3 regions of the Clostridium sp. HCP1S3_C6 genome follow, and region 2 is predicted to be linked to each of the others. Evidence: predicted binding sites of a transcription regulator. Region 2 holds the regulator's gene; each other region holds the start of a gene.
What was found. Region 2 encodes HrcA, which represses chaperone genes, less so after heat shock. Its sites were predicted from a motif close to TGTTAGCACTCNNNNNNNNNGAGTGCTAACA; they were not measured.
Positions count from the first base shown of each region.

Region 1 (5,636 bases), on a different contig from region 2:
AGTAATAAAAGGCGATGTAGCCCACTATAGATGTTGCGTATATAAGGAAAGAGCAATAGTTTTAGAAAGAGCAAAACTTGCAGCAGGATTTTTAGCAAATGGAGATAGTGAAAATAAGAATTTAATAGATATAAAAGAAAATGAACAGATAATGTATGTAATAGAATCAGCTTGTGATAAATGTCCAATAAATAAGTATTCTGTTACAGATTCTTGTAGAAATTGTGTGGCCCATAAATGTCAAGAAGCTTGTAACTTTGGTGCTATAAGCTATATTAATGGAAGAGCGTTTATAAATTATGAAATATGTAAAGAATGTGGTATGTGTAAAAAAGCTTGTCCATACAATGCTATAGCAGAAGTTATGAGACCATGTAAGGTTGTCTGTCCAACTGGAGCATTAGAAATAGATAAAGAAACTAGAAGATCTAAAATAGATGAAAGTAAATGTATTAATTGTGGTGCATGTATGGCTGCATGTCCATTCGGTGCTATTTCAGATAAGAGTTTAATTGTTCCTGTTGCAAAGGCATTATCAAATAAGGAAAAGATATATGCAACAGTTGCACCTGCAATAGCTGGTCAATTTGGAATGAAGGTAAAATATGGACAAATAAAAAATGCAATTAAAAAATTAGGCTTTGTAGATATGGTTGAAGCTGCATGTGGAGCAGATGCAGTAACTGTTCATGAAAGTAATGAATTTGTAGAAAGAATGGAAAGAGGAGATAAGTACATGACAAATTCATGTTGCCCTGGATTCCATTCATATATAGAAAAGGTATTCCCAGATCAGGTAGATAGAATATCAGGAACTGTATCACCTATGGTTGCAGCAGGAAGATATATAAAGATGAAAGACAAGGATGCTAAGGTTGTGTTTATAGGACCTTGTACAGCTAAAAAGAGTGAAGCTGCTAAGAAAAATTTAAAAGATTCAACTGATTATGTAATAACATTTGAAGAATTAGCTGCGTTATTTGAAGCTTTTGACATAAATCCGGCAGAATGTGAAGATGAAGTAGTAGATGAAGCATCAACATTTGGTAGAGGTTTTGGAGCCTTAGGTGGTCTTACTGCAGCTATACAAAACTATGTTAAGGATAAGAACATAGATATAGAATTTAAACCTGTTAAGGCATCTGGACCTGATGAAATTAAAAGAACAATGACTATGGCCAAAGTAGGAAAAATGCCAGGAAACTTTATTGAAGGTATGATGTGTGAAGGTGGTTGCATAAATGGTGCATCTAAAATAACACCTACAATGAAAGCAAAGGGAAAATTCATGAAAGAAAATATGCAGGCATCAAGAAAATCAGTTTTAGCTGATGAAAAAATTGAAGAATTTACTGGTATAAACTTAGAAAAGTAAACAAGCCTTATATATAAATTTTAGTGTTATCAATTATTTATGTAATTGGTAGCACTTTTTTTATAAAATTAATTCTTAAGATTAAGTGGGTTGGTATTTTGATTAAATATACTATTGAAGTAACAATTAATTATTTATAATAAAGAATTATTTAGAAAAAGTGAGTAATATTGCAATATTTTTAGGAAATAGCATATAATCGGCTAAATTGAGGGTATAATATATATTGTATTATTTGAATAAAATATCATGAAGATATATTATAATAATTGTATTAGCACTCTAATGGAGTGAGTGCTAACAAATGAAAAATAATAAATTAATAATATATATAAAATTTAAGGAGGGAATTTTAATGAATATTAAACCACTTGGAGAAAGAGTAGTAATTAAAAAGTTAGAGGCAGAGGAAAAAACTAAAAGCGGTATAGTTTTAACTGGAGCTGCAAAAGAAAGACCACAAGAAGCTGAAGTAGTTGCAGTAGGTCCTGGTGCAATAGTTGATGGTAAAAGAGTTGAAATGGAAGTTAAAGTTGGCGATAAAGTTTTATATTCTAAATATGCAGGAAATGAAGTTAAGGTAGCTGGAGAAGAATATACTATACTTAAACAAGAAGATATATTAGCAATAGTTGAATAATTAGGAGGTAATTATATTATGGCAAAAATGATTAAATTTAGTGAAGATGCAAGAAGAGCAATGCAAGTTGGTGTTGATAAATTAGCAGATACTGTAAAGGTAACTTTAGGTCCTAAAGGAAGAAACGTTGTTTTAGATAAGAAGTTTGGAGCTCCACTTATAACAAATGATGGTGTTTCTATAGCAAGAGAAATTGAACTTGAAGATCCATACGAAAACATGGGAGCACAACTTGTAAAAGAAGTTGCAACAAAGACAAATGATGTAGCAGGTGATGGTACTACTACAGCAACACTTTTAGCACAAGCAATTATAAGAGAAGGACTTAAAAATGTAACTGCAGGAGCTAATCCAATGCTTCTTAGAAATGGTATTAACATGGCTGTAGAAAAGGCAGTAGAAGAAATTAAAAAGATTTCTAAAAAAGTTGATGGAAAAGAAGATATAGCAAGAGTTGCATCAGTTTCAGCTGCAGATGAAAATATAGGTAAATTAATATCAGATGCTATGGAAAAAGTAGGTAACGAAGGTGTTATTACTATAGAAGAATCTAAATCAATGGGAACTGAACTTGATGTAGTTGAAGGTATGGAATTTGATAGAGGATATGTATCAGCTTACATGTCAACAGATCTTGAAAAGATGGAAGCAAATCTTGATAACCCATATATATTAATAGTTGACAAGAAGATTTCAAATATTCAAGAAATATTACCATTATTAGAACAAATAGTTCAAGGTGGCAAGAAGCTTCTAATAATAGCTGAAGATGTTGAAGGTGAAGCTCTTCAAACATTAGTAGTTAATAAATTAAGAGGAACATTTACATGTGTTGCTGTAAAAGCTCCAGGTTTTGGTGATAGAAGAAAAGAAATGCTTCAAGATATAGCTATTTTAACTGGTGGTGAAGTTATTTCAGAAGAACTTGGAAGAGAACTTAAAGATGTAACTTTAGATATGTTAGGACAGGCAGATAGTGTAAAAGTAACTAAAGAACATACTACTATAGTTAATGGTAAAGGAAACTCTGTAGAAATAAAAGAAAGAGTTAGCCAAATTAAGAATCAAATAGAAGAAACTACTTCAGAATTTGATAGAGAAAAATTACAAGAAAGACTTGCAAAACTTGCAGGTGGAGTTGCTGTTGTTAAAGTAGGAGCAGCTACAGAAACAGAACTTAAAGAAAGAAAATTAAGAATAGAAGATGCTTTAAATGCAACTAAAGCAGCAGTTGAAGAAGGTATAGTAGCAGGTGGTGGTACTGCATATGTTAATATAATAAATGAAGTAGCTAAATTAAAATCTGATGTACCTGATACTCAAGTTGGTATAAACATTATAGTAAGAGCATTAGAAGAACCAATGAGACAAATTGCATTTAATGCAGGTCTTGAAGGATCAGTAATAATAGATAAGATAAAGAATAGTGAAGCTGGAATGGGATATGATGCCCTTCACGATCAATATATAGATATGGTTAAGGGTGGAATTGTTGATCCAACTAAGGTTACAAGATCAGCACTTCAAAATGCAGCATCAGTTGCAGCTACATTCTTAACAACAGAAGCAGCAGTAGCAGAAATTCCATCAAAGGAACCTCAAATGCCAGCAGGTGCTCCAGGAATGGAAGGAATGTACTAAAATTAAATAAGAAAAATAATTATATAGGCTATGCATAAAAAGTGCATAGCCTTTTTGCTATAGCTTTTTATAAAAAAATTAGTGGACAATATTATAAAAATTGAATAAGTGGTAATAATTATAATATCCGTAAGGAAAATATAATTATTAAGGAGTAATTGATATGAAAAAAGAAATATTTCCACTAAATAATAATAAAGTCGTAAAAAGAGGATTTACATTAGTTGAACTTATAGCTGTAATGGCAATAGTAGCTATTTTATCTGCAGTATCTATTCCTAAGATAGCAGGTTATATTGAAGAGGCTAAAAAAACAAAAGCTTTAGTAGGGGCTAGGGAAGTTGTTATGGCTGCTCAAACATATAACTTCAATAAAGCAGAACAAATAAAAGAGGATGATACTTATAAGACATTTAAAAACAAAATTATTGATAGTAACTATTTAAAACTTGATAAGGATAATGATGATAATTATATTGATAATGTAGATGATACATTAACATATGGAGAACTTCAAAAAATTGTAGAAGGTAAACAAGATTTTAAAGTTGAAAATGATAAAGTTTGCATGCCATAAAAAATAATGATAAATTACAATGTTTTTCTGATATTTATTGTTTTTTAATTGATTTTTATATGTCAAAATTCAATTTTACATTTGTATTCTATTGACTTTGACAAATTGATACATTATAATAAATTTAATTTGAAAACTCAAAATACAGATAATCTGTATTTTGATTTAGCATGCTAAAATTTTATTTTTTTATTAATTAATCAATGGCATACTATACATTAATCGACTATGTCGTTTTTTTTATATGCAAAAATAGGATTTTTTTGGTATGCTTTATTAAAAAAGTAAACAAAAAATAAATAAGTTTCAAAAGGGAGGATATTTTTTATGGCAACAATTTTAAAACAAGGTTATACTTTCGATGATGTTTTGTTAATGCCTAACAAATCAGAAATACTACCAAGAGAGGTTTCCTTAAAAACTAATCTTACAAAGACAATTGCTTTAAACATACCAATGATAAGTGCAGGAATGGATACAGTTACTGAATCTAAGATGGCAATTGCAATGGCTAGAGAAGGTGGCATAGGCGTTATACATAAAAATATGACAATAGAAGAGCAGGCAAAAGAAGTTGATAAGGTAAAAAGACAAGAAAATGGAGTAATTACAGATCCTATATTCTTAACACCAGAACAAACACTTCAAGATGCTGAAGATTTAATGGCTCAATATAGAATATCAGGAGTTCCTATAACAGTTAACGGAAAACTAGTTGGAATTCTTACAAACAGAGATACGACTTTTGAAACAGATTTTTCTAAAAAAATTGGAGATGTTATGACTAAAGAAAATTTAGTTACTGCTCCAGAAAATACTACAATTGAAGAAGCAAAAGAAATTTTAAAGAAACATAAGATTGAAAAGTTACCTTTAGTAGATAATGAAGGAAATCTTAAAGGATTAATTACTATTAAAGATATCGAAAAGACTAAAGCATATCCAAATGCTGCAAAGGATTCTAAAGGAAGATTACTTTGTGGTGCAGCTGTTGGAGTAACAAAAGATATGATGATGAGAGTAGAAGCTTTAGTTAAAGCTAAAGTTGATGTAATTGTTCTTGATACTGCTCATGGTCATTCAAAGGGCGTTTTAGATGCTGTAACTCAAGTTAAAAAAGCTTATCCTGATCTTCAAGTTATAGCTGGTAATGTTGCCACAGCTGAAGCTACAGAAGATTTAATTAAGGCTGGTGCTGATTGTGTTAAGGTTGGTATAGGACCTGGTTCAATTTGTACAACAAGAGTTGTTGCTGGTGTAGGAGTACCTCAATTAACAGCTGTTATGGATTGTGTTGAAGCTGCTAGAAAATATGGGATACCAGTAATTGCTGATGGTGGTATTAAATATTCTGGGGATATGGTTAAAGCATTAGCTGCAGGAGCTAAAGTATGTATGATGGG
Region 1 is NZ_JBQHRN010000022.1:12,783-18,418, reverse strand. Features, by position in the region: gene ACTNAO_RS08775 (4Fe-4S dicluster domain-containing protein) at 1-1,375, shown strand, start outside; gene groES (co-chaperone GroES) at 1,731-2,015, shown strand; gene groL (chaperonin GroEL) at 2,034-3,656, shown strand; gene ACTNAO_RS08760 (type II secretion system protein) at 3,820-4,233, shown strand; gene guaB (IMP dehydrogenase) at 4,561-5,636, shown strand, end outside.
Region 1: a site for HrcA is predicted at 1,648-1,678, ahead of groES (co-chaperone GroES). Genes of this name have one in related genera too.

Region 2 (5,636 bases):
AGCATTAGACAATGATTTAGAAATAGCTCCTGTTATAAATAAAATTGATTTACCATCACAAAGAGCAGAAGAGGTAAAAGAGGAGATAGAAGATGTTATAGGAATAGAAGCAGAAGATGCACCTATGATATCTGCTAAAACAGGTCTTAATATAGGTGATGTATTAGAGGAAATAGTTGAAAAGCTTCCGCCACCAGAAGGTGATGAAAATGCACCATTAAAAGCATTAATATTTGATTCTTATTATGATAGTTATAAAGGAGTAGTGTGCATAGTAAGAATTAAAGATGGAATTGTAAAACCAGGTATGAGAATTAAACTTATGGCAACAGATAAGGTCTATGAAGTAGTAGAAGTTGGAGTATTTACACCTAAGTTATTACCTATAAATAAACTTATGGCAGGTGATGTTGGATATATTGCAGGTTCTATAAAAAATGTAAGAGATGCTAGAGTTGGTGATACTATAACAGATGCTGACAATCCTACTGAAGAAGCACTTCCAGGATATAAACCTGCAATCCCTGTTGTTTATTCTGGTATATATCCAGTAGATGGTGCAAAATATGAAGAACTTAAGGAAGCACTTGAAAAACTTCAAATTAATGATGCAGCTTTAAATTTTGAACCAGAAACATCAGTAGCACTAGGATTTGGATTTAGATGTGGTTTCTTAGGTCTTTTGCATATGGAAATAATCCAGGAAAGAATAGAAAGAGAGTTTAATTTAGATATTATTACTACAGCGCCTTCTGTAATATATAAAGTAATAAAAACTGATGGGGAAGTGCTTGAAATAACAAATCCAACTAATCTTCCAGAAGCAACGGAAATTGATTATATGGAAGAGCCAATAGTTAAAGCAAGTATAATTACACCAACAGAATATGTAGGAACAGTAATGGAACTTTGTCAGGATAGAAGAGGTAAATATATTGATATGCAATATATAGAACAAACTAGAGCTGTAATTAATTATGATATGCCATTAAATGAAATAATATACGATTTTTTTGATACATTAAAATCAAGAACAAGAGGATATGCTTCTCTTGATTATGAACATAAAGGCTATAATAGAACAAAACTTGTAAAACTTGATATATTATTAAATGGGGATATTGTAGATGCATTATCTATGATTGTTCCAGAAGAGCGAGCTTATGCAAAGGGAAGAGCAATAGCAGAAAAGCTTAAGGAAATAATTCCAAGACAGCTTTTTGAAATTCCAATACAAGCAGCTATTGGTTCTAAAATTATTGCAAGAGAAACAATTAAAGCAATGAGAAAAGACGTACTTGCAAAATGCTATGGTGGTGATATTTCAAGAAAGAAGAAGCTTCTAGAGAAGCAAAAAGAAGGAAAGAAGAGAATGAGACAAGTTGGATCTGTTGAAGTTCCACAAGAGGCATTTATGGCTGTTCTTAAAGTTGATTAAATAAAAAATTAGATAATTAAGTGCTTTTACGCTTTGCTTAAAGCAAATATTTAGGGCCTAGAGAGCATTGGCATAATTAAGTTAGGTGTATGACTTGAAATTGTGGCTTACTTAAAATTAAAATTTTTGCGAGGCAAGGAAAGAATAGAAGCTTAATGAAACAAATAATTGAGGCTACACTTAAAAATAATAAACATTAATAACAATTGTCGCATTAGAGGTTAAAAATCTAATGCGATATCTATTTTTAGAAGAGAAAAATTTTTTAGGAGAAAAAAATGAAAGAATTATCATTATATGTGCATATTCCTTTTTGTAAAAGTAAATGTTTATACTGTGACTTCCCATCTTTTGCAAATAGAGAAAATCTTATGAGTGATTATATTAATGCGCTAATAAAAGAAATTAATATGAAGGCAACAAAATATATTATAAGGAGTCTTTTTATAGGAGGAGGTACTCCAAGTTATTTAAGTGAAGGAGATTTAGAGAAACTTCTTAAATGTTTAGATAAGCTTAATTTTAAGGAAAATGCTGAAAAAACTATAGAATGTAATCCAGGAACCATAAGTGATAATAAACTGAAAATTATAAAAAAATACAATATTAATAGAATAAGTATTGGACTTCAATCAGTAGATAATAATATACTAAAATCTATAGGTAGAATACATACTTTTGAACAATTTAAGGAAAACTACCAAAAGATAAGGAAATACGGTTTTAATAATGTAAATATAGATGTAATGTTTGGACTCCCAAATCAAAGTGTAAAAAATTACATTAATGGCCTAAAAGAAATTATTAATTTAAAACCAGAGCATATTTCCGCGTACAGTCTTATTATAGAAGAAGGTACTCCTTTTTTTAAGGACTATGAAAATGAAAAATTGAATTTGCCTAATGAAGATCAAGAGAGAGAAATGTATCATAAGGGAAAAGAATTATTAGAATTAAATGGGTATAATCAGTATGAAATATCTAATTTTGCAAAAGATAATAAAAGGTGTTTTCATAATATACAATATTGGAAATGCAATGAATACTTAGGAGTTGGGGCATATAGCAGTTCATTTATTGATTCAAAAAGAATTAAGAATGTACAGGATATAAAAGAATATATACATTTAATAGATAATAATAAAAGTACAGAAATTATAGAAAATATTAATAATTTAAATGATAATATGGAAGAATTTATGTTTATGGGATTAAGAATGATAGAAGGCATAGAAAAGCTTGAATTTGAAAGAAGATTTAAAAAGAATATTTATAGTATATATAACTCTCAAATAAATAATAATATAAAAAAAGGATTATTATTAGATAAAGATGAAAGAATAAAATTAACACCTTTAGGAATTGAATTTTCTAATGAAGTAATGTGTGAATTTATTTTTTAAAAATGGAGTAATTTTAAGAAAAACAGAGAAAAAGAGAGTAATATTATATATATCTTAAGAAAATGAAAATATAGAAACCCATAATGCATTGACAAAAATCATCTTTGAGAATACTATAAAAGCATAGTCATTAGCACTCATGAATGACGAGTGCTAATAAAATGAGGTGATGTTTATGGCTATAGATAAGAGAAAAATAAAAATCTTAGAAGCTATAATAAATGACTATATAAATACAGGTGAACCTGTAGGTTCTAGGACTATAGCTAAAAAGTATGATTTAGGAGTAGGTCCTGCTACAATAAGAAATGAAATGTCAGATTTAGAAGAAATGGGACTTCTAGAACAGCCTCATACATCTGCAGGAAGAATTCCATCAAGTAAGGGATATAGGTTATATGTTGATAACTTAATGAAACAATCTAAATTATCAGATGATGAGGAACTTCAAATAAAGAAATATGTTATTGATTGTGCTATGCTTGAAGTTGATAAAATTGTAAAGCAAGCAAGTAGTCTTTTATCTGAATTGACTAATTTAACATGTATAGTACAAACGCCTTCTATGCGTAAGAGTTGTATTAAATCTGTTCAACTTATAAGAGTGGATGATCATAATTTAGTTTCAGTGATAATAACAAGTAGTGGAGTTATAAAAAATCATAGAATAAAGATTAACTCAATGCCAAATGAAAAAGATTTATTTATAATAAATCAAGTTCTTAACAAAAGGCTAGCTGATCTTACAATTGAAGAAATAAATTTAGAAGTAATAAACAATATGAAATCTGATTTATCTGGTTATGATGATATATTTAATGCAATAGTTCCTGCACTTTATGAAACATTAAGGTCAGAAGATACATCAGAAATATTTATGGAGGGAACTACTAACATATTTAATTATCCAGAATACAACGATATAGACAATGCAAAAGAGATACTTAATCTGCTCTACAATAAAGATTATGTATTAAAATTATTAGCACCAAATGGTGATATAAGTATAAAAATTGGAGATGAAAATTATCTTCCAGAAGCAAAGAATTGCAGTATTATTTCAGCAGAGTATTCAATGGGAAATGGTCCAATTGGTACAATTGGTTTAATAGGTCCTAGAAGAATTAACTATTCAAAGGTTATTGCAATAATGGCTCAAGTTATGAAAGAACTTAATGATACATTAAAAAATCAAAGATTATAAAAGAGGTGGGAAATTTTAATGACTAATAAAGAAAAAGATGTTAAGTTAGAAGATGAAAATTTAGAAAAAGATAATGTTTCTGAAGAAGAAAATGTTATAGAAAATGAAGATAATAACTTAAATGAAAATACAGAAAATAATGAAGAGGATGAATCAAAAGAAAATTCAGAGGATACATTTACTATGCTTAGAAAAAGTAAAGATGAAGTAAAAAAACTTACAAATGAAGTTCAAACATTAAAAGATAGACTTTTAAGACAAACAGCTGAATATGATAATTTTAGAAAAAGAACAGCAAAAGAAAAAGAAGGAATTTACACAGATGCATGTGTAGATGTACTTAAAGAAATACTTCCAGTAGCTGATAACTTAGAAAGAGCAATTTTAGCAGAAGGAAATTTTGAGGACCTTAAAAAAGGAATTGAAATGACTATAAAAGGACTTCAATCAGCTTTTGAAAAATTGGGAGTAGAAGAAATAGATGCATCAAAGGACTTTGATCCAAATCTTCATCAAGCAGTAATGCATGTAGAAGATGAAAATTTTGATAAAAACCAAGTAGCTGAAGTATTTATGAAAGGATACAAGAGAGGCGAAAAGGTAATTAGACATTCAGTTGTTAAGGTTGCAAATTAAAATATTTAATAATTAAGTAAAAAAATAAAGATTAATATATAAGATTAGGAGGAATAATCATGGGAAAAATTATAGGTATTGATTTAGGAACAACAAATTCATGTGTAGCTGTTATGGAAGGTGGAGAACCAGTTGTAATAGCAAACTCAGAAGGATCTAGAACTACTCCATCAGTTGTATCTTTCCAAGCAGATGGTGAAAGATTAGTAGGTCAAGTTGCAAAAAGACAGGCAATTACAAATCCAGACAAAACAATAATTTCAATTAAAAGAGAAATGGGAACTAGTCATAAAACTAAAATTGATGATAAAGAATATTCTCCACAAGAAATTTCAGCAATGATACTTCAAAAAATTAAATCTGATGCTGAAAGTTATTTAGGAGAAAAAGTTACTCAAGCAGTAATTACTGTACCAGCATATTTTAATGATGCTCAAAGACAAGCAACTAAAGATGCAGGTAAAATAGCAGGACTTGAAGTTTTAAGAATTATAAATGAACCAACAGCAGCTTCACTTGCATATGGTCTTGATAAAACAGAACAAAATGAAAAGATATTAGTTTATGATTTAGGTGGAGGTACATTTGATGTATCTATACTTGAACTTGGTGATGGTGTATTTGAAGTTTTAGCAACAAATGGTGATACAAGACTTGGTGGAGATGACTTTGATAATAAGATAATGGATTATATAGCTGATACATTTAAATCAGAAAATGGTATTGATTTAAGAAATGATAAAATGGCTCTTCAAAGATTAAAAGAAGCAGCTGAAAAAGCTAAAATAGAATTATCTTCTTCAACTCAAACAAATATTAACTTACCATTTATTACAGCAGATGCTACAGGTCCAAAACATATAGATATGAATCTTACTAGAGCTAAATTCAATGAATTAACTGCTGATTTAGTTCAAAGATCAATAGAACCAATGAAGAAAGCTTTAGCAGATGC
Region 2 is NZ_JBQHRN010000027.1:11,152-16,787, forward strand. Features, by position in the region: gene lepA (translation elongation factor 4) at 1-1,438, shown strand, start outside; gene hemW (radical SAM family heme chaperone HemW) at 1,717-2,841, shown strand; gene hrcA (heat-inducible transcriptional repressor HrcA) at 3,017-4,045, shown strand; gene grpE (nucleotide exchange factor GrpE) at 4,064-4,681, shown strand; gene dnaK (molecular chaperone DnaK) at 4,741-5,636, shown strand, end outside.

Region 3 (5,636 bases), on a different contig from region 2:
TTATGTATATTAATAATGAAACTTGTAAGTAGATTTTCAAATGTAATAAAATTACCTTTAGAAGCTAAAATGGACTTTAGCATTGTACCACAATACTTAATTGGAACATTAATAATTATTTTAATTGCTACATTACCAGTAATATTTAAAAATAGAAAGCTATCAATAATAAGTGAATTAAAATATGAATAATTGGGGGAAAAGCATATGAGTATAATAAGTGTTAAAAATTTAAATAAATCATTTCAAGTGGGAAAAGAAAAAGTACATGTATTAAAGGATATAAATTTAGAAATACAAAAAGGAGAGTTTATATCAATAATGGGACCTTCTGGTGGAGGTAAATCTACATTACTTTATCTTTTAGGTGGTCTTGATAAGCCTACATCAGGTAAGGTTATACTTGATAATAAAGATTTAGGCAAAATAAAGCAAAAGGAAATGAGCAAAATAAGAAGAACTAAAGTAGGTTTTGTATTTCAATTTTATAATTTGGTACCTAATTTGTCAGTAGAAGATAATATAATGCTTCCTATTATATTAGATGGCAAGAAAGTAAGGGATTATAAAGATAAGCTTGAAGAAATACTTGATATTATAGGAATGAAAGAAAAAAGAAAAATGACTCCAAGAGAACTTTCAGGAGGTCAGCAACAGAGAGTTGCTATAGCAAGGGCTTTAGTTTTTGATCCTGATATAATATTCCTAGATGAACCTATTGGTAATCTAGATTCAAAAACTGGGACAGATATTATGCAATTATTTAAAAAGATTAATAAACAATATGGTAAAACATTAGTTCAAGTAACTCATTCATATGAATCAGCTCTTTATGGAACATCTATTGTAAAACTTATAGACGGACAAATTGTTGGAAGAGAAGAAGTAGTAGATGAAAGCGAAGCATCATAGCAAATAATAAAAGCAGTTTATGATTTTTGTCATAAACTGCTTTTATTTGCTTAATAGCATTTAACAATAAGATTAATAAGATTTTACAATTGCTTGTATATGAATTTTACATTATTTTATTATCATAATCTTGTAAGAGGGGTGAGGAAGATGCCAGGAAAAACCTTTTTATCAACTATAATTGTTGCGTTTATTGCTGCATTGTTATTTATATGTATTCTCAATATTATATGTGGCAAAAGCAATTCAGAAAACAGTGGTATAGCAATTGGGAGAGAAGTTACTTTTTCAAACTGTAGTTTTACGAAGTAGAATTATCTTTTAATAATAGATAGTTCTATTTTTATTTATTAATTTAAAAATAATATTAATAAATAAAATTATTTAATATTATTAGAAATTTTGACAAAAATATTTAAGAGTATAGGTATATAATATATAATTACTATATATACAAAAAATGGGGTGATAACTTTGGAGTTTAATTTATTTCTTTGTGCAATAGTAATATTAAGTTGTATACTTGCTAATAAGTTTTCATATAAATTTGGAGTACCTTCATTAGTATTATTTATGATAATAGGTATGATATTTGGAGCAGATGGAATATTTAAGATAAATTATGATAATTATGATATTACAGAAAAAGTTTGTTCAATAGCACTTATATTTATAATGTTTTATAGTGGATTTTGTACTAAGTGGAAAGTGGCAAAAAGTGTTGCTAAAGAATCAATACTTTTATCTACTTTAGGTGTTTTTGGTACTGCATTTCTTGTATTCTTATTTTGCCATTATGTTTTATCTTTTAGCTATATAGAATCATTTTTAATAGGAGCAGTATTAAGTCCTACCGATGCAGCATCTGTATTTTCTATACTTAGATCAAAAAAATTGAACTTAAAAGATAACACAGCATCCATTTTAGAACTTGAAAGTGGAAGTAATGATCCTATAGCTTATATGCTTGTGATAATTGGATTAAGTTTTTTAAACAATGATAGTAATATTTCTATTTTACCTTTAATATTTAAGCAGATTTTCTTTGGTATATTAATAGGAATAGTAATTGCCATAATGAGCATTTATGTAATGAAAAGGGTAAAAAGAATTAATGATGAATTAGATAGTATATTTGTTATAGCTATAGCATTAATGTCTTTTGCTTTGTCTGTGATGATAGATGGAAATGGATATTTAAGCGTTTATATTACAGGAATATTGCTAGGAAACAGTTCTATAGGTAATAAGATAAATTTAGTTCATTTTTTTGACGGAATTACAGGCTTATCTCAGATATTAATATTTTTCTTGTTAGGATTACTTGCAAATCCTCATGAGATACCAGGAATTTTTTTAATAGGAGTTTATATTTGTATATTTTTAACATTAATAGCAAGACCAGCAGTAGTATTTGTTATATTAAAAATATTTAAATGTAGTAATGATAAATGTATGCTTGTATCGTGGTCTGGACTTAGAGGTGCATCATCTATTGTTTTTTCAATTATGATAATAGCAAGTAATACATCTATTCAAAACAATATATATCATATAGTTTTGTTAGTTGCATTTATGTCAGTTCTAATTCAAGGATCTCTTTTATCATTGGTTGCTTCTAAATTGAATATGGTGGATGAAAAATTTGATATTAGAAAAACATTTAACGACTATCAAGAAGAATCAGATATGACATTAATGAGGGTGTTTATTCCTAATGGACATCATTGGCAAAATAAAACTTTACAAGAAATACAATTACCAAAAGATTCATTAGCTTTGATGATAAAGAGAGGCGATGAAAATATTATCCCAAGAGGTAGAAGTAAGATAAAAGAAAATGATATAGTTGTTATTTATAATAGCAATAAAAAAGTTGCAAGCTAAGTTTTATATTAGCTGCAACTTTTTATATAAATATATATTAATTTGCTAATAATGTATATGCACCTAAAGCAATAAAAGTTAAAAGAGCAGTTACAGCAAAAATCATATTAAACATCTCCTTTCTAAAAATTCCTTTTGTCTTTTCTTATGATAATAGTATATATTGAAAAAAATTATTCCTAAATATTATTTAAGTAATAGTTTAATTTAATTATGATTTCTTTTACTTTAAATTTAGTTTAAAATAAGGTAATGAATTCCATGAGCTTTACATGTAATTAAGATTTTTTAGCAAAACAAAAAGATGCAGATAATGAGGAGAATCTGCATCTTTTCTTAGGGGATAAATAAAATATGAGAAACATTTTTTAAATATTTACTAGGGGGAGTAAGTATTTAAATGTATTTTTGTTTCTGTCTATGATTATATTATTAAACAGTTTGCTTAAATCTACCTTAAAATATATATTAGATTTAAAAAAAAGTGAAAGTATATAAAAAATAGAAAAATTAGCACTCACCACTTGACAGTGCTAATAAAGAGTGTTATAACATAGTTAAGAACAAAGGAAGGGAACAATAAAAAGGATAGAAAATCCTGTGAAGTTCTTGAAACATCCCTGTTCCAAAAAAAACAAGGTAAACAATATATGTTTATGAAAAGGAGAGATGACTTATGTTAATGCCTAGTATTTTTGGAGAAAATTTGTTTGATGATTTCTTTAATGATTTCCCATTCTACGAAGATAAAGATATGAAGAATGTAGAAAAGAAATTATATGGAAAGAAAGCTAATAGAATTATGAAAACTGATATTAAAGAAAAAGAAGATGGCTATGAAATAGAGATGGATCTACCAGGATTCACAAAAGAAGAAATTAAGGCTAGTCTTGAAAATGGATATTTAACTATCAGTGCAGCAAAAGGTCTAGATAAGGACGAAAAAGAAAAGGATAGTGGTCATTATATTAGAAAGGAACGTTATACAGGAGCATGTGAAAGAAGCTTTTATGTAGGAGATGCCTTAAAAGAAGAAGATATTAAAGGTGAATTTAAACATGGTATCTTGAAATTATTTGTTCCTAAGAAAGAAGCAAAACCAGAAGTAGAAAATAAGAAATATATTGCCATTGAAGGATAATGACATATAAGTAAAAAAGAAAAGAGGCGATAAATATGTCAGATAAAAATCCAAAGCATCCTTTAAAGAAAAAACAAGCAAAGGCAAAAGCTAAAAAGAAAAATATTTATGAATAATATACAAATAAAAAAATTGCGAACTCAGCATTTAAGCTAGTTCGCAATTTTTTTTATTAAAATTCTGATTGACCTGTTGTTCTTGGGAATGGAAGAACGTCTCTTATGTTAGACATACCAGTTATATACATAATAAGTCTTTCAAAACCAAGACCAAATCCAGCATGTTTTGTTTCTCCGTATTTTCTAAGTTCTAGATACCACCAATAATCCTCTTCTTTAAGTCCAAGTTCAGCCATTCTTTTCTTTAATACATCAAGTCTCTCTTCTCTTTGGCTTCCTCCAATAATCTCTCCTATTCCTGGAACTAAACAGTCTGCTGCAGCAACAGTTTTATTGTCATCATTTATTCTCATGTAGAATGCTTTAATATCCTTTGGATAGTCAGTAACAAATACTGGCTTTTTAAAGTGTTCTTCAGTTAAGTATCTTTCGTGTTCAGTTTGAAGGTCTATACCCCATTCAACTGGATAGTCAAAATCTTTTTTAGCTTTCTTTAATATTTCAACAGCTTCTGTATAAGTAACTCTTCCAAAATCTGAAGATACAACATGATTTAGTCTGTCAAGTAAGCCCTTATCAACAAATTTATTGAAAAATTCCATTTCTTCTGGGCATTCATTCATAACGTATTTTATAACATACTTTAACATTGCTTCTGCAAGATCCATATCATCTGCAAGGTCTGCAAATGCAATTTCAGGTTCAACCATCCAGAATTCAGCAGCATGTCTAGCTGTATTTGAATTTTCTGCTCTAAATGTTGGACCAAATGTGTATACATTTCTAAAAGCTAATGCAAAACATTCAGCATTTAATTGACCTGATACAGTAAGATTTGTTTCCTTACCAAAGAAATCTTGTTTGTAATCAATATTTCCATCTTCTGTAGTTGGGGCATTATTAAGAGGTAAAGTTGTTACTTGGAACATTTCACCTGCACCTTCACAGTCACTTCCTGTAAGTATTGGAGTATTTGTATATACAAAACCTTGATCTTGGAAGAACTTATGTATAGCATAAGCAGCTACTGAACGAACTCTAAATGTAGCGGAAAAAGCATTACTTCTAGGTCTTAAATGAGCTATAGTTCTTAAGTATTCAAAAGTATGTCTTTTCTTTTGAAGAGGATAATCAGAATCTGAATTTCCTTCTAATATAACTTCTTTTGCTTGAATTTCAAAGGGTTGTTTAGCTTCTGGTGTTTCAACTAAAGTACCTATTACAGTTATAGATGAACTTATAGCAAGTTTTGATATTTCTTTAAAATTTGAAAGTTCATTACCAAATACAACTTGAATGTTTTTAAAGAAAGAACCATCATTAACTTCAATAAAACCAAATGCATTAGAAGCTCTTAAAGTTCTTACCCAACCAGATATTCTTACTTCTTTTGATACATATTTTTCTGTTTCTCTAAATATAGATTTTACTAATATAGATTTTTCCATTAATTTACCTCCATTTACAGATATAAAATTTATTACTTAAATAAAAAATCATTCATCCTATAAAAAGGACGAATGATATATATTCGCGGTACCACCTAATTTGCTAAAAAGCCACTTAAACAGGCATTT
Region 3 is NZ_JBQHRN010000002.1:22,407-28,042, reverse strand. Features, by position in the region: gene ACTNAO_RS01205 (ABC transporter permease) at 1-192, shown strand, start outside; gene ACTNAO_RS01200 (ABC transporter ATP-binding protein) at 208-912, shown strand; gene ACTNAO_RS01195 (hypothetical protein) at 1,063-1,224, shown strand; gene ACTNAO_RS01190 (potassium/proton antiporter) at 1,387-2,799, shown strand; gene ACTNAO_RS01185 (Hsp20/alpha crystallin family protein) at 3,476-3,940, shown strand; gene asnS (asparagine--tRNA ligase) at 4,113-5,507, opposite strand; T-box leader at 5,569-5,636, opposite strand, start outside.
Region 3: a site for HrcA is predicted at 3,308-3,338, ahead of ACTNAO_RS01185 (Hsp20/alpha crystallin family protein). Genes of this name have one in related genera too.